Regions from separate parts of the Clostridium sp. AN503 genome, predicted to be linked through region 1. Evidence: a T-box and tRNA genes for the amino acid it is inferred to sense, from the RefSeq annotation. Region 1 holds a T-box; the other holds one or more tRNA genes.
What was found. A T-box is a leader RNA that pairs with one kind of tRNA and senses whether it is charged. The one in region 1 lies ahead of pheS (phenylalanine--tRNA ligase subunit alpha), so its partner is inferred to be a tRNA-Phe.

Region 1 (8,680 bases):
GACAGAAGTGGAGTGTCAAAGTTGGAGAGACTGTGTGAAAGCCTGCGGAGATTTGCTGGTTGCAGAAGGAAAGATAGAACCATCGTTTATCGATTCTATGATTCAGACGGTAGAAGAACTGGGGCCTTACATGATTTTGATTCCAAAGGTCGCATTCTTTCACGGGAGACCTTCGGAAGCTGTGCACAAGGCCTGTCTTTCGCTGATCACGTTAAAAGACAGTGTCAGATTTGAGGAATTTGAAGGCCAGGAGATTTCCTGCGCATTCGGATTCGGAGCGGTAGATGCCGACAGCCATGTGAACATGCTTGTGAAGGTTGCAAAGCTTTTGCAGGATGAGGATTTTGTTAGACTGATCACTCAGCATGGAACCAAAGAAGCAATTATGGAGAAAATAAATCAATATCAGGAGGGGTGTATGGAATGAAGCATGTAGAGTTTTACAACACAGTTATGGAACAATTGCAGCAGCAGTTCCATGAGGAACAAAGCCACATTGAGGAGTCGTCGCTGGCCTGTGCCGAATCGGTTAAAAAAGGTCGCCTGATTCATGTATTTGGATGTGGACATTCTCAGATGTTCGCGATGGAGGTGTTTTACCGGGCAGGCGGACTGGTGCCGGTCAATGCACTTTTGATTCCTCATCTGGCCTTGTTTCCCAAAGCGAAGTTGAGCACTTTGCAGGAGCGTGTAGAAGGATTTTCCGGGGAATACTTAAGGCTTGAGAATGTAAGTCCGGATGATACTATGATCATCGTTTCCGTCTCCGGACGGAATGCGGGAGTTGTGGATATGGCCTTGGAAGCAAAGCAAATCGGAATGAAGGTAATCGCTTTGACCTCAGAGAAATTCTCTGGCAGCGTGACTTCACGGCATTCTTCCGGTAAAAATTTAAAAGATGTGGCGGATATCGTGATAGATATCAAATGCGTAGAGGGAGACGCGTGCTTAAGCCTTCCCCAGATGGAGGCAAAATTTACCGGAACCAGTACGATACTGGGAATGACAGTTATGGACTGTATCATGGCGAGAACCGTGGAGCTCTGTGTGGAAGCGGGGGTGATTCCGCCGGTTTATGTCAGTTCCAATCTTGACAGGGGAGACAAGATCAATGCTGAGTACATAGACCAGTACCGGGAACTGATTGACTGTTTGTAGGGGAGGCAAAAAATGTTGAAGATTATTACGGTATGCGGGTTGGGAGTGGGATCCAGTCTAATCTTAAAAATGACGGTAGATACCGCCATGCAGCAGTTGGGAATGAAGTGTTCTATTGAACATTGGGATATGGGGACAGTCAAAGGCCGCGACTGCGATCTGATTGTGACCACAGAAGGATTCCGAAAGAATTTCGCGGACAGTAACAATGTGGTATTTGTCAACAATATCGTGGATGTCAATGAGACAAAGGCCAGACTTGAGGAGTACTTTAAGACAAAAGAAATGTTATAGTTTTAAACCAAAGGGGGAGTTATAATGCTGGATTTTTTGTTAAATATTATTAAGACACCTGCAATTATTCTGGGAATCGTTGCACTGATCGGCCTGCTGCTTCAGAGAAAGAGTGTGGGACAGGTATTTTCAGGAACGGTTAAGACCGCACTGGGTATGTTGGTGCTGGGGGCAGGCTCCAGTCTGATCGTTACGGAAATCCTTCCGTTTGTCGATCTGTTTTCTGCTGTTTTTCATCTTCAGGGATTTGCAACATCCTCTGAAGCAGTTGTGGGAGCCATGCAGTCGGCTGTACCGGTGATTGCGTCTACCAGTGCGATCATCATGGCGGTGGGATTTCTGGTAAACGTACTGATTGCCCGTTTCAGCCCGCTCAAGTACATATTCCTGACGGGTCATATGATGTGGATCCTGTCTGTAGCCATAGCCGGAAGCCTGTATAGCGCCGGATTCAGCGAGACGATGATCCTGGTGCTCGGGGCCGTGCTCCAGGGAATGCTGATGGTAATATTCCCGGCGATCGGACAGCCAATGGTCCGCAAACTGACTGGAAATGATAATATTGCAATTGCACATCTTACTACATTAGGTACTGTTTCAGCCGCTTATATTGGTGGGCTTCTAGGGGACAAATCCAAGAGTGCGGAAGATATTAAGCTTCCGGAATCGCTGGAATTTTTTAAAGATACATCCATGTCCGTTTCCATTGTTATGGGGCTGTTCTATTTGATCGTGGTCATTATGGCAGGACCGGCTGCTGTTGCGCCCTACGCAGGAGAGACGAATTATATTATATATGGAGTGTTAAAGGCGTTGGGATTTACCGCCGGTATCCTGGTACTGCTTCAGGGCGTCCGGATGTTCCTTGGAGAGTTGGTTCCTGCATTTAAGGGGATCTCAGATAAGCTGGTACCAGGAGCGATTCCTGCACTTGATGTGCCTGCGATCTTTGCATTTGCACCGAACAGTCTGATGATTGGTTTTGTGACGGCTGTAGTTGGCATGATTATTGGTATGGTTGTTTCCTCCGCGGTATTTAAGGTGGTTCCTCTGGTCTCGATCATAGGCGCTTTCTTTACCGGAGGTGTGGCAGGAATCTTTGGTAATGCAAACGGCGGACGAAGAGGAGCAGCGATTGCAGGACTGATCTATGGGTTCCTTTTGATCTTTGGTTCCGCACTGCTGTTCACGATCTTTGATTATGCAGCATATGGCGCTGCTGGAGTTGGTCATGACTGTATCGATGTGATGGTGACGATGGCGTTGCTGAAGATTCCGTATATTGGAATTGCGATAACTGTTGTGGTATTTGGTTTGTTGTGCTGGGGGGAGACAAAGAGAAAGAAATAAAATTATCTTAAAGAACCATAAAATGAACTTGGCAGAATGAGCAAATTATATTACGTTATTATCAACGAAATAAATACAAATAAATACGGTCGGAATGGAGACCTAAAACCCATTTCCAGTGCAGAATAAACTGTGAAAAATTAGGGAACAGGATGGCGCAAGTCATCCTGTTCTTTTACAACAGGAGGTCTATGTCGTACGATTATTCTTTTCATCAGCGTGTACGGGATACGATTATAGAGTGTGCCAGGTCATATAAATGTATCTTTTTTGATTATGAGTATCTGCTTTGTTCTGAGGCGTTCCAAGTCCATGATTATTATATTGTTGATGCCCGAGAGGATAATTATAAGCATTTGACGAGATCATCCATGGTATTCCAGTAGACCTGGTTAAATACCAGTTGTTCATCGGAAGCATGCTGATCCGAACGCTGGAACTGGAATTTTCCGGCAAAACCGGACGAAATATACAAAACGCAAAAATCTTCTTGACTTTTCAGAACCACATGGCTAGAATAATACATAGATTTCAAAATCAGCAATGACAAAAGCAAGGATCGTGTTCAGTAGTGCTTTATTTTCTGCCAGAGAGAAGGGGTCACCGGCTGCAAGCCTCTTTCAGTTCAGATAAACGCATGAAATTCCCACGGGAGCTGCACAGCCGAACAATGAGGTTAGATCAGGTAAGCTGTGACGGGTCATGCACGTTACGCATAATGAAGTGTCCGCCGTATGTGAGAAGCACAGGCGGGAATCTGGGTGGTACCGCGATTGTAGATAGTCGTCCCTTTGTAATGAGAATTGCAAAGGGGCGTTTTTTAATTCATAGTAAATATGGCAAATACATCAATGCTGATGCATCAAAAAGCGTACCAAAGGAACAGAGAAAGGAAGGAAACCATGAAAGAGCAGTTAGAAAAGATTAAAGCAGAAGCACTCAGACAGATTGAGGCTTCCGATGCCCTGGAAAAATTAAACGATATCCGCGTCGCTTACCTGGGCAAAAAGGGTGAGCTGACCAGCGTGCTGAAAAGCATGAAGGATGTTGCGCCTGAGGACCGGCCGAAGGTTGGGCAGATGGTCAATGAGGTCAGGGAACTGATTGAAGCCAGGCTGGAGGAGACCAGGACCGGACTGGCAAAGAAGGCGCGTGAGGAGCAGTTGAAGCGCGAGGTCATCGATGTGACCCTTCCTGCGAAGAAAGCGAATATCGGACACAGCCATCCGAATATGGTGGCGCTGGAGGAAGTGGAACGCATTTTCGTGGGCATGGGCTACGAGGTAGTGGAGGGACCGGAGGTGGAGTATCAGGACTACAACTTCACCAAGCTGAATATTCCGGAGGACCATCCGGCAAGGGATGAACAGGATACGTTCTTCATCAACCCGGAGATCTGCCTGCGCTCCCAGACTTCACCAGTGCAGGCCCGGACTATGGAAAAGGGCAAACTGCCGATCCGCATGATCGCTCCGGGGCGTGTATTCCGCTCCGATGAGGTGGACGCTACCCATTCCCCATCCTTCCATCAGATCGAGGGTCTTGTGATTGATAAGCATATTACATTTGCGGATCTGAAAGGAACACTGGCAGAGTTTGCCAGGGAGCTGTTCGGCGAGGAGACAAAGGTCAAGTTCCGGCCCCACCATTTCCCGTTCACGGAGCCGAGTGCAGAGGTGGATGTGAGCTGCTTCAAGTGCGGCGGCAATGGCTGCCGGTTCTGTAAGGGTTCCGGCTGGATCGAGATCCTGGGCTGCGGCATGGTGCACCCCCACGTGCTGGAGATGTGCGGCATCGATCCGGAGGAGTACACTGGATTTGCGTTTGGTGTAGGCCTGGAGAGGATCGCACTCTTAAAATATGAGATTGATGATATGAGACTGCTGTACGAAAACGACATCCGGTTCTTAAAACAGTTCTAAACCGCAGTCAACGCAGACAAAGATAGAAAATAAAAGGAGAAACGTAACATGAATACAGCGTTATCATGGATTAAAGCATATGTTCCGGATCTGGACGTAACAGCTCAGGAATACACCGATGCGATGACTTTGTCAGGCAGCAAGGTGGAGGGCTATGTCTGTCTGGACAAGAACCTGGAAAAAATCGTAGTAGGACAGATCACAAAAATAGAGCGTCACCCTGATGCAGATAAGCTGATCATCTGCCAGGTGGATATTGGCAAAGAATCCATCCAGATCGTTACCGGGGCGCCAAATGTAAAAGAAGGGGATAAGGTGCCGGTGGTTTTAGACGGCGGAAAGGTGGCTGGAGGCCATGACGGCGGACCACTGCCGGAGGATGGGATCCGCATCAAGTCCGGCAAGCTGCGCGGCGTTGATTCTTACGGTATGATGTGTTCCATCGAGGAGCTTGGTTCCTCCAGAGACATGTACCCGGACGCCCCGGAAAGCGGGATCTACATTCTGCCGGAAGACTCCGAAGTGGGAGCGGATGCCATCGGGGTATTGGGGCTGCATGATGTGGTTTTTGAGTATGAGATCACTTCAAACCGTGTAGACTGCTACAGCGTAGTAGGTCTGGCAAGGGAAGCGGCGGCTACCTTCCGCAAGGAATTCCATGCACCGGTCATCACAGCCACCGGAAATGATGAGAGCATTGACGACTATCTTCAGGTGGAAGTGCAGGATACAAAGCTGTGTCCGCGCTACTGTGCGAGGATGGTAAAAAATATCAAACTGGCCCCGTCGCCGGAGTGGATGCAGAAAAGGCTGGCAGCCAGCGGTATCCGTCCCATCAACAACATTGTAGACATCACCAACTATGTGATGGAGGAGTACGGTCAGCCGATGCACGCATTCGACTATGACCAGATCGCAGGACATAAGATCGTGGTGAAATGTGCGAAAGACGGAGATGAGTTCCAGACTCTGGACGGACAGGTAAGAAAGCTTGACAGCACGGTGCTGATGATCAACGACGGCGAGAAGGAAGTCGGCATTGCCGGGATCATGGGTGGAGAGAACTCCAAGATCACCGATGATGTAAAGACCATGGTCTTTGAGGCGGCATGCTTTAACGGCACCAATATCCGCCTTTCCTCCAAAAAGATCGGGCTGCGCACCGATGCGTCCGGCAAGTTTGAGAAGGGCCTGGATCCCAACAATGCTGAGGAGGCCGTCAACCGCGCCTGCCAGCTGATCGAGGAACTGGGAGCAGGAGAAGTGGTCGGGGGGATCATCGATGTTTATCCGGTGAAGCGCGAGCCGGTCCGCATCAAATTCGATGCTGACAAGATCAATGACCTGCTTGGTACCCAGATTGACGCGGAGAACATGAAGCAGTATTTTGCAAAGATCGATCTGGGATTTGATGAGACGGCCCAGGAGGTGATCGCTCCAACCTTCCGTCAGGATCTGCACTGTATGGCAGATCTGGCAGAGGAGGTTGCCCGGTTCTTTGGCTATGACAATATCCCTACGACCCTGCCGTCCGGCGAGGCCACCACGGGAAAACTCTCTTATAAGCTGCGGATTGAAGAGATGGCCCGGGAAGTAGCGGAGTTCTCCGGCTTCAGCCAGAGCATGACCTACTCCTTTGAGAGCCCGAAGGTGTTTGACAAGCTGCTGCTTCCGGCTGACTGTAAGCTGCGCCAGACTGTGAACATCTTAAACCCGCTGGGCGAAGATTTCAGCATCATGCGGACCAGCCCGCTAAACGGCATGCTAAGCTCTTTGTCCACCAACTATAACCGCAGGAACAAAGACGTGAAGCTTTACGAGCTGGCGAATATTTATCTGCCGAAGGCGCTGCCGCTCACGGAGCTTCCGGATGAGAGGATGCAGCTGACCCTGGGGATGTACGGCGAAGGCGATTTCTTTACCATGAAGGGTGTTGTAGAAGAACTGTTTGACAAGCTGGGTATGGTGAAAAAGGTACATTATAACCCGGACTGCAGCCGTCCTTACCTGCATCCCGGCAGAAAAGCCGATATCGTATACGAAGGTGTGACCCTTGGATATGTGGGAGAGCTGCACCCGGATGTGGCTGACAATTACAAGATCGGCGAGCGTACCTACGTGGCAGTACTGGATATGCCGAATGTGATCCCATTTGCCGATTTCGACCGCAAGTATACCGGGATTGCCAAATATCCGGCGACCAGTCGTGATATCAGTATGGTGGTTCCGAAAGAGATCCTCGTGGGGCAGATCGAAGATATCATCGCCCAGAGAGGCGGCAAGATCCTGGAGAGCTACAAGCTGTTCGATATCTACGAAGGCGCACAGATCCTGGCAGGGCATAAGTCCGTCGCGTATTCCATCACGTTCCGGGCAAAGGATCACACCTTGACCGACGACGAGGTGAATGCAGCGATGAAGAAGATCTTAAACGGACTGGAGGGCATGGGCATCCAGCTCCGCGCATAAATGAAGGACGGCAGATACAGCCGGACAGCAGATAACACCGCATAGAAATTAGAAAAAATGGCTATCCTTACCACAGTAGACAATATTGAGGTAAGGAGGCCATTTTTATGTACAATGATTTTGAAATATCGGGCGTGCATGCCCGGGAGATCCTGGATTCCAGAGGCAATCCAACGCTGGAGGTGGAGGTGCGCCTGGAGGGAGGCGCAGTGGGACGGGCGGCGGTGCCGTCGGGAGCTTCCACTGGTAAATACGAGGCGGTGGAGCTGAGAGACGGAGGTCCCCGTTATCACGGAAAAGGTGTTATGCGCGCAGTGGAGTATGTCAATACAGTGATTGCTGAGGTCCTGCTGTTTGAGGACGCTTTCAACCAGACGACGATCGACCGCATTCTGAAAGAAGCGGACGGTACAGAGAACAAATCCCGTTTGGGAGCCAACGCGGTCCTGGGAACGTCCCTGGCGGTGGCGAGGGCATGTGCCGCCCAGCAGGGGATCCCTCTCTACCGGTATCTGGGCGGCGCCAATGCCAGAACTCTCCCGGTTCCGATGATGAATGTCTTAAACGGAGGCGTCCACGCGGACAATACGGTGGACTTACAGGAGTTTATGATCATGCCGGTGGGGGCAAAGACCTTCTCTGACGGGTTAAAAATGTGTTCAGAGGTGTATCATACCCTGAAAAACCTGCTGAAAGTGGGGGAATACAGCACTGCAGTGGGAGATGAGGGCGGATTTGCCCCAAACCTTAAAAACTCTGAGGAGGTGCTTACCTACTTAACAGATGCAGTGAAGATGAGCGGATATGAACCGGGAAAAGATTTTCAGTTTGCGATCGATGCGGCGGCCAGCGAGCTGTACGATGAGGAGTCCGGGAGATATGTATTTCCGGGAGAGAGTAAGATGAGCGGTATTTCTGTGTCCCGCAGCGCGGAGGAGATGGTGGACTACTTTCGGCGGCTGGTGGAAGGTTTTCCCATCTGTTCGATTGAGGACGGACTGCAGGAAGAGGACTGGGATGGCTGGAAGCTTCTGACAAAAACTCTGGGAGATACCGTGCAGCTTGTGGGGGATGATCTATTTGTTACGAACACGAAGCGTTTGGAAAAGGGAATAAAAGAAGGGGCTGCTAATTCCATATTGGTTAAGGTTAACCAGATTGGAACCCTGACAGAAAGCTTAGAGGCCATCGAGAGGGCGAAAAAGGCCGGATATACAGCGGTGATCTCCCACCGGTCCGGGGAGACGGAGGATACCTTCATCGCCGATCTGGCGGTGGCGGTGAACAGCGGGCAGATCAAGACCGGTGCGCCCTGCCGCTCAGAGCGTGTGGCAAAATATAACCGTCTGCTGCGGATCGAAGAACAGCTTTTCTCGAAAGGCAACTGAGATCCTGCAGCAGTCCTACAGTTTTTGTGGTGTGATTTGTTTCTTCATATAAAGCAACAGGCGGTAAATCTGGTCCCCGGAAGCCATGAACTGGTTGGA
Region 2 (8,680 bases), 390 kb from region 1:
CTGTCTTGTTTACGGATAGAAACCTGACCACCTGTTAAATTTAAACCTTTCAAAAGCTGTCCTACATACATCATGCCACCCCCAGTCCATTTGCATCATCAAAAGGCGTTTTCTCATCATCGAGGAGCAAGCGGAAGCCATTGGAGAGCATTTCAATCTTGCTATATTCGATACAACCGCCAGTATAATGCTGGACGCCAGAAATGCGACGCAGAAATGCCCGGTAGGATTCATAATTCTCTATCTGCAATTGACTGTATTGTTGACTTAAGGGCAAATTTGAGATAATATAGACCTTGGTAAAGCAAGCATATTTGTTTGCGTACCTACAAGGCAGTTCGAGGGGGTATCCGTCCAAGTAATTAAGCATATCGCCAATACGCAGACTTGAGCGGAACTCCTCGAACACTACCACATCCTGACCTTTGTAATTGTCAAAAGGATGCAAGTAATCAGTTACGCGAAAGACGTTCTCATATCCGTATCGTTCCATAACACCGCGAGTTTTTCCAGAACCAGTATCACCATAGATGTATGTAACGTCAACATTTCGCCATGTGTTCTTATAGGTCTCCTGCCTGACGGTCTGTCTGGCACGGTCAATCTTATCCATGTGAAGGATATAAGAAGCGTCCTGCTCAAGAATCTCAAAATCTGACATACCATCCTTTATCATGCTGTATAAGTCATCCAAGTCATTCCGCTTTCCCTGTCGTTCAACCGGAACATCACCGAACTCCTCAAAAGTGCCATCAATACAAGTTTCATGTTTCCGGGTATCGAGCCAGCGACCCGTCTTCATAACGTAATCCTTGTTTTGCTGTGCAGTTCCTTTTGCCATTTCAAGATGCGCACCATCGAACCTCTTACGGACAGAAGAGAAGCGAACCACACAAGCACTATGAAGATAAATATGAGTGTGGGGCGTTCCCTCCTCACCAATTTCATCAGACATGCACCAATAGACCGCTTGGCGAAACTCTGTGAGAAGCTCCTTTATCCGGTCGTGTGTGAATCCCTTTTCTACCGGGTTGTTTATCGTTATCTGCCACTTTCTAGAAGCAGTATCTTTTTCCATAAGTTTCTCCCCTTTCTTACAACTTGTAACTTGTAACAGATGTAACATTTTCGTGTTACAAGGTTTAAACCCTTTTAAAACCTAAGTTTGTTGGGTTTGTAACAGAAGTTTGGGGTAATACTAGCCCCAAACTTCCGAAAGACCGCGCCTATGGCGCACAGGCGAGAGCCGACACAACATAAGGATTGATACGGCTTACGCCTACCATGACGAACAAATACAGCGACCGTGTCTGGCACTATGGGGTAATCAAGGCTACGCCTTATGGGGTACGGGGCGCACGATCACAGACCAGAGGGCAGGAGAGTACCAGCCACTAAGGACAGGGTAGACAGCACCGCCCGGAGGGCACCCGGTGCTAGGTTTGTGAAAACCTGTTCGCAAATCAAACATACCAAAAAGAGGGCAGTATATAACCGCCCTCCGAGGAAAGAAATACCGGAATCGTCAGCCGACCTGACGAAGACCGTTAATCTTTTTGATGATGTACTGGACACCAACGTTAGATGCCGCAATACCAACCGCGCCACCAGCAAAAGCGGCAAGGATGATACCGAAGATCGTTACAGTCTTGGCAATCCCTTCACCCGCGATCGTGTTGAAGTCCACAACATCAGCACCAGCTTCCGCAGCCCAAGCACTCATGGTCGGAACGGCAAGCATAACGGCGGTGGATGCAGGAACAGCAAGAGCCTTAGCCTTTTCGATAAGTTTACGCATAACAAAATCCTCCTTTTTATGATATGTTTTTGAATATGTTAGAAATGAAATGCAAGGTGAAGATGAATACAATCACTCCAAGGAACAGATAAATTGCAATCATGATATCACGGAGCCGTTCATTTGTAACCGTAAGTTGTGCATACAGTGCGGCTAAATCGATATCAGCCAGCTCCCCGCCCAAGTCATTGATTAAATCAATCTCATCAGGAAGGGCATCGGAACCAGTCGCGAACACTGTAGAGAGCAGTACGAGGTTACAGGATGATAACATCATCAACACCGCCAAATTTATTGTACTGAACGTCAATGTTCATGCCGGGCTTTAAGCTCGCAACGGATGCCACCGGGTAAGAATCAGAGATCCAGAAAGTTTCTACCTGCTGGCCAACCATGCCCTCACGTCCATCATGAATGGTGTGTAAGCTTGTTCCTTTAACCTGTTTCCCATCCCTTTTTACATAGTCCAACTTCTGAATACCTACTAACTTTGCTTTCATTCTTTCTTCCTCTCTTTCTTATAGGGCTTATTCAGTTGTCAAGGTGGCATATCCGGCGTTTCCATCAACGGATATGATTATCACGGAATCCCTCACGAACGTTTCACAACGGCATGAACAACGCCTAATAACTATCGCTTACACCGAGGGTTTCCGATGCACCCACAACAACCGCTACATTATAGTACAGGAGCCTAAATTTCGTCGCCGTTTGTGTCATGCGGAGGCTTTTACTCGACAAGAACCTGTATTACGCTCTTTGAGCGAATCGGAATGGCAGGAATCGAACCCGCGACTTGCATACCCTGTTTTATGGTGTGCACCGCTGTTTTACCACTAAACTACATTCCGTTAAAGGGGAGAGGGCGGTTAAACCCCCTCAACCATTATTATTAATACTCAATTCCAAGTTCGCAACAAACATCATCAAGCGCTTTCCAATTAGAAACAGAACGTCTCGCAATTTCAGAAGAAGAACCAAAAGTCATAATATCACAAGTACTCCGCACCCACGCTTTTTTAGTTGCCGAACGAATAACATGTAAGATTTCCTCATTTGTCATTTTCTTGTTTTCCATTTCAAATTCCCCTTTCCAAACCTTAATAGTGCATGTTATACTTATCTTGAGATACTAGACCCATTCTCACTACTACGGGATTCCGTTCTTGTTGCTATGGGTATCCTTGTATCTGTAAGGTAAATCATATCTTACCTTACGAATCTATTATATCAAAGTTTAGGCCTAAACACCATTGGCATATTACACAAAGTTTAGGCCTAAGTGTTGTGCAAATTGTTTAGGCCTAAACGCGGAGGCGCATATGAACAAAACAGATAGGAACGAGTACGTAAGAGAATACATCAAAGAAGCATACAAAACTGTTAAAGTCTACATCCGAGAAGAAGAATACTCCGCGATAGTAGAGCACATGAAACAACAGGGGTATACAAAGATGAGCGGTTACATCAAAGACCTCATAAACCGGGATATGGGTTACATGTCAGAAAAGCCGGAGGAGTAGCATGGATTTTATCTTTTGGCTAATATACTTCCTACTAAACGCTTGGTTTTCTATAGAAATAAACTTCAAAGACCCATGGGAGCAACTTATCAGTGTATTTGTTGGTTCTGGAATTTGTTATGCAATTGACAAAATCTTATATACAATTGCATACGAAATAACAGGAGATATTACATCCAAATATGACGGATACCATTATAGAAGTGCGGTACACTGGGGAGTAAGAACTCTATTATTCTTGATTGTAATTTTAATAGGTTCCACAGGACTTTACAGGATAATTTTAGAGCACTTAACCCATCTTGTTTACAAAATTGTAGGAAGTCCATTGCATGTGTAAACAAATGAAATACCAAATATCGCAGTTCCGGAAATTGAACAAGGAATACACAATTCATTGTTAAGGCAATGAGAAAATAATTAAATACATAGTGGCGGAGAGACCATGGACGACCGATAAAACAATCACCAATCCAATGAATATAGACAAAAAACATAGGTCCCAAAACAAGAAATAACCACGCCAATATAGACGCAAAAAAGTTTGAAACAGCTAGTTCCATAAAATATACCTCCAGAATCCATTTATCACCACCAGAGACAGTCACTCGCTGTCTCTGGCTTATTCGCCCCTGTTTGGCGATGTGTGCGCGTCGGGCGTCACTCCGCTCCTTGCTCCGCGCCCCCCTCGCCAAACAGAAGCTCAAACGCCTGCATACGCTTGTTCTTCTCCTTGGTTGCGTCCTCGCTCATGCGTTCCACCTGACGGCTTGTATCGTAGAGGGAGTACAGGTTATCGTCCGCAACGTAGGTGTATATCATGTCGCAATCCTTACGCTTACCGCTGAACTTGGAATCATATTTCGCCTTGGTGTAGAACCTGTTTGTGAAGTGACGGTCGAGGCCAAGAGTATTTTCACAAATGACCACATAGTTGCCCACCCTCCTGACAGCCGTAGGGATATCCTCATAGACTTGCGCAGAGCAGAGGAATTCCATGTTGTATTTCCGGTTGAAGGAGAGCAGAGCACGCAGAGGTTGTGGGAAAGTGCGGGCATCCGAGCCAATCCCGATGTGGATCTCGTCAATGGCTATGATGCAGAGGAGTTTTTTCTTCTTTGCGTACCGGGCCGCTTCTATAATGTCGGGCCAATCACGTATCTGGGTATCCTCACGGGCGTAGTAAAAGTTCGTAGCAATATAGATAGCCTCACGCCCCCAATGCTTAATCTCCCGTTCAATATGAGCGACCATAGAGAGGGTCTTTCCCTCTCCGGGCATAGCAACGTACTGATAGACACCCCAGAACTTACGTGCCTTTAACTCAAAAAAGTCAATCAACACCCACCGGGCAAAATCAATCATCTTGGGTAACTTCTCGGGCTTTCTAAGGGCGCGGGCATAAGAGTTAAACCGGGCGGCAATATACCGCTTTGGGTAGTGCTCTTTGTACCATTTCTTACGCTTTCTAATGCTCTTATGGCGGCTGAAGTACAGGGCTTTTTCCTCAAGGAGGGGAAGTGCTACAGGGGCTTTCTTTTTTCTCTTTTTCATACATACCTCCTATGGAATCAAATCAAATATGCGACGGACAATCCAGTTCACAACGAATATAACAATCTTGGCAAGCTTAATGCCAAAAAGGATACTAAGAATCAAAAACGCATCAGGAACGGGGAAAATCCAATTCATCCTAGCCACCAAATCCGCCAAATAAGCAACCGCATCAACCGCTTTTGACAAGGCACCGTCACCTACTGTAATAGCCGGAAAATAGGTATAGATACAACTGGAAAGCCAACTTAAAAGATTCACAATAATATCTGTCATATTTACCCCCTAACCCACATGGAACTTAACATCGAACATGTCAAGCAATGAGAAAGCAAAACCAAGCCACAGAAGACAAACAAGGATAGAGCGAACTAAAGCGCAATAATCGCTGTAGTCCCTTAAATCCATTGCAACGACTTCATCAGTGCCAAAGTATGGAACCAGATCAGGAGGGACGCGGAACGTGATGACTGCCGGAGTATTTTCAAGCGTATAAGAAACATTATCAAAGATCGCGCCAAATTCAGTTAATACCTCAAAACGACTTGCCAAAGCCTCTTTAAGACCGTCAAAAGCGTCGGAAATAGCCGAGGGGTCAAATGTAAAAAAGTCTGCAATCTGACCGGGAATAGCCTTTATCGCGGCAAGAATCTTATCTAGAATGCCCCAGCCCTCGGGATGGTCGGAGGGGTCTGGATCGGGGTCAGGTGCCGGGTCGGGATCAGGCATTGGATCGGGGTCAGGTGCCGGGTCGGGATCGGGCATTGGGTCGGGATCAGGAACCGGATCGGGGTCAGGCTTCGGTGAAGGATTAATGGAGGGCGTAAACAGTGGTTGCGTAACCGTATCGAGATTTACAACAGGTGCAGAAGATAAATCTGCCCCCGCATCAACAGCGGCATCGACAGCAGTCATTACCTGTCCAATTGAAGTAGCTAAGTCGGGAGAGGGGTATATCTTTATCGATCCGTCCTCCTGAAGCGGTAAACTATCAATAGACTTGGCAGGATTCACATAAGCATTACCAACTTTTTTATCAATAAAATCAGCTGACCCATAAGTAACGCCGTCTTTTACAAATTTGATATTTCCAGAAAAAAAGGTATCCATTGAAGGTGACAACGAATATGTAATAGAACTACCATGGGAAGGTTGATACCATCGGTCAAACGTAAGAATCAGTTTTCCATTAATATCGAATTTAAGTGTGCCGTCATCGTTATATGGCGCATAAATATCAAAAGAACGAGATACGGGACTACTGACCCATTGAGACCCATTCCAAGTAAAAGTAATTGATGTATCAAAAGCGGTTATACTTTCACCACGTTTCGAATACCAGCTAGAAAAGCTTGAATTAAGCCGATTAACAGCCGATGGTTGAGGTTCATAAATAGAATGAAGCTCATCGTATTGGTAGCCAAACGGATAGCCGTAGAAGAATTTAGCTTTACTACCATTTGGAAACAAAAAATCTGTAATATCAAGGCAGTTTTCAAGTCCATAGAACGTATACACATCATACGCTTCATAAGCAACAGAAACCGCAGTAGTGGCGGAAGGATCAGAGGCTAACGATACAAAACCTTTTGATTTCAAAAAGTCTAGCCACTCTGTAGAGATATAATCCGAAACATGTACATTAAACTTATTATTATCAGGTTGATAAAACGTGCTATTAGCCTCAAATGCATGGACAATATAGTTAAAATAATCACAAATAGCCTGATTTAGTTCATTCTGTGCACTATGTGGTTCTGGTTCCTCTAAATGCCCACCAGCTTGGTCAAAAGAATCTTTTATTTGATCAATTAAATCCTGAAGCATCTGTTCTAATTCCATGCGTAATTGTTCATCTGTATTAATAGGATCAGATAGATTAATTATATAGTCAAAATACTTATCCATTATTTCGGCAGTATTATCAATAGTTTCAGTATCATCAAAATCAAGAGAAGGCAAATCTGACAAATCATAATCAGGACAAGCAGTACCAACAGCATAACTAAAATTGCTAACAAGATCAGTCATGGCATAATCAATAAGAATATTCCTCATTGAGCCATCATCATAATAGATATCCTTTGCAGAAATAAGACTTTCAGACCAAGCCTCAACAGACCCCATATTTGTACCTCGCCACATAGATCGCCTAAACTCCCAGATAATCCTGTCCCAGTCAGCTTGAGTAAGACCATAAACACCAGCCGCAGTAGCAACAGTAATAAGCGCATATTGTACAAGTTCATAAGCGGCAATACCAGCAGGAATTGCTATGGCAAAAGCATGGGACTTTATTTTGCCGGAAGGAATAGAAAGCACATCAGAAACCGGGGTAAACACAAGCAAAAGAGCAGATAGTACAACACAAAACATACGATATAATTTTCTTTTCAAAACATCACCTCCAAAGAATCAAAAAGGCTACCAGGGGGAAAACCCCTTGGTAGCCCTATAAGACTTATTCAACTTTTCGTTAAACTATTCTTTCGCGAATAGTTGAAAAACGCTCCTGCCATAGACCACATGAACCCATACAAATATAAAATACGATCTCAACCTTCTATCGCGCTCGTTTTCTGACAAACGTAATCACTCAGAGGAATCTGATTTCCGCATCAGTCTGTTATCCTGGCATCAACAGGGACCAGGGGGACTTGCACTTTGCTGAAAAAGTAATCTATTCAGTTGTTTTATAGCGACTAGTTCACATAAAAATATTATGTGAACTAGTCGCTGCGTCTACACATATATACATCCATATCTGTTTCTATACGCCAGGCCCCTGTTCCTCAGTTGTGCTGCCGCCCTGTCCTGGCCCTTCCAAAGAGCCGGTGGTATGTTCTGGAGTTTCAGTTGTTCCAGGAGTCTCGGAAGTTTCGCTACTGCCGCCATTGTCTACTCCCGGCCCTGTCTGATGGGGACCTCCTTCTTCCACCGTCGGCTGTTCAATAATACCTGAAGTCTGCTGTGTCTCTTCTTCGGTTTCCAATGGTTCGACTGTTGGCTCGGTGGATTCCGTTTCCGTGCTGCTTTCCGGTTCTGTCTCGCTCTCTGCAGTCTCGGATTCTGTCTCCGGAGGGGCTGTTTCACTGGGAGGCGCAGGTGCCTGAGTCTGAGGTTGCTGTCCGCTTCCCTGTCCGCCTCCGCTGTTGCCCTCTGTGCCGATGTTCTTGCCGGATTCCAAATCTTTGCCTGGATCTCCCAGGCCGCTGACCTCTGCAATATGAGCGCTGATCTTTTTTACATCAGCAGAAGGCACGTACTGAGCATTGTCATAAAGAAAACTATGGAGCTGCACCACATTGCTCTCTAACGTAGTAGGTATGACACAGGACTTTTTTCCGATCTTCATTTCCTGATGGGAAAATGGGAATCCGGAGGTCTGTCCGATATAATACTTTTTGGCATTCTTAGCCATGCCGATCAGATCGTCTACCCCTACGCTGGTGGAAATCTGCGGATATACCGCTCCCACCAGTGTCTTTAAGGTATTGAAATCTGCATTTTTGGCCTTTTCCATAGCTTGTCCCAGTACCTTGCGCTGGCGTTCGGTACGGTTGAAATCCGTGTCCATCAGCCTGAGCCTTGCATAGGCCACCGCCTGGACTCCGTCTAAATGGTTCATGCCGCCGTGATCAAGCTGTACAGAGCCGACGCCTGTGGAATTGACGGTCTCGGTGATGAAGGAGTTGATATAAGCAAATTCTTTGTCCGTGATCTCGATATCCACCCCGCCAAGCACGTTTATGGCGTCTACAACGGCTTTCCAGTTGAATGTGGCATAATCGTCTATCTGAAGGTC

Region 2: it encodes a tRNA-Phe, which carries the amino acid that the T-box ahead of pheS (phenylalanine--tRNA ligase subunit alpha) is inferred to sense. The anticodon was not compared.

Annotation. Positions count from the first base shown of each region.
Region 1 covers NZ_JBFDTP010000002.1:1,261,507-1,270,186, forward strand. Annotated here, with positions in the region: gene AB1I67_RS13110 (PTS sugar transporter subunit IIA) at 1-427, shown strand, start outside; gene AB1I67_RS13115 (SIS domain-containing protein) at 424-1,158, shown strand; gene AB1I67_RS13120 (PTS sugar transporter subunit IIB) at 1,171-1,452, shown strand; gene AB1I67_RS13125 (PTS ascorbate transporter subunit IIC) at 1,477-2,802, shown strand; T-box leader at 3,349-3,596, shown strand; gene pheS (phenylalanine--tRNA ligase subunit alpha) at 3,705-4,724, shown strand; gene pheT (phenylalanine--tRNA ligase subunit beta) at 4,773-7,193, shown strand; gene eno (phosphopyruvate hydratase) at 7,301-8,581, shown strand; gene AB1I67_RS13145 (MerR family transcriptional regulator) at 8,597-8,680, opposite strand, start outside.
Region 2 covers NZ_JBFDTP010000002.1:1,649,248-1,657,927, forward strand. Annotated here, with positions in the region: gene AB1I67_RS14920 (hypothetical protein) at 1-74, opposite strand, end outside; gene AB1I67_RS14925 (hypothetical protein) at 71-1,078, opposite strand; gene AB1I67_RS14930 (hypothetical protein) at 1,526-1,798, opposite strand; gene AB1I67_RS14935 (hypothetical protein) at 2,056-2,298, opposite strand; tRNA gene AB1I67_RS14940 (tRNA-Phe) at 2,567-2,649, opposite strand; gene AB1I67_RS14945 (hypothetical protein) at 2,691-2,876, opposite strand; gene AB1I67_RS14950 (hypothetical protein) at 3,121-3,321, shown strand; gene AB1I67_RS14955 (hypothetical protein) at 3,323-3,661, shown strand; gene AB1I67_RS14960 (hypothetical protein) at 3,982-4,875, opposite strand; gene AB1I67_RS14965 (hypothetical protein) at 4,885-5,151, opposite strand; gene AB1I67_RS14970 (hypothetical protein) at 5,161-7,272, opposite strand; gene AB1I67_RS14975 (LCP family protein) at 7,646-8,680, opposite strand, start outside.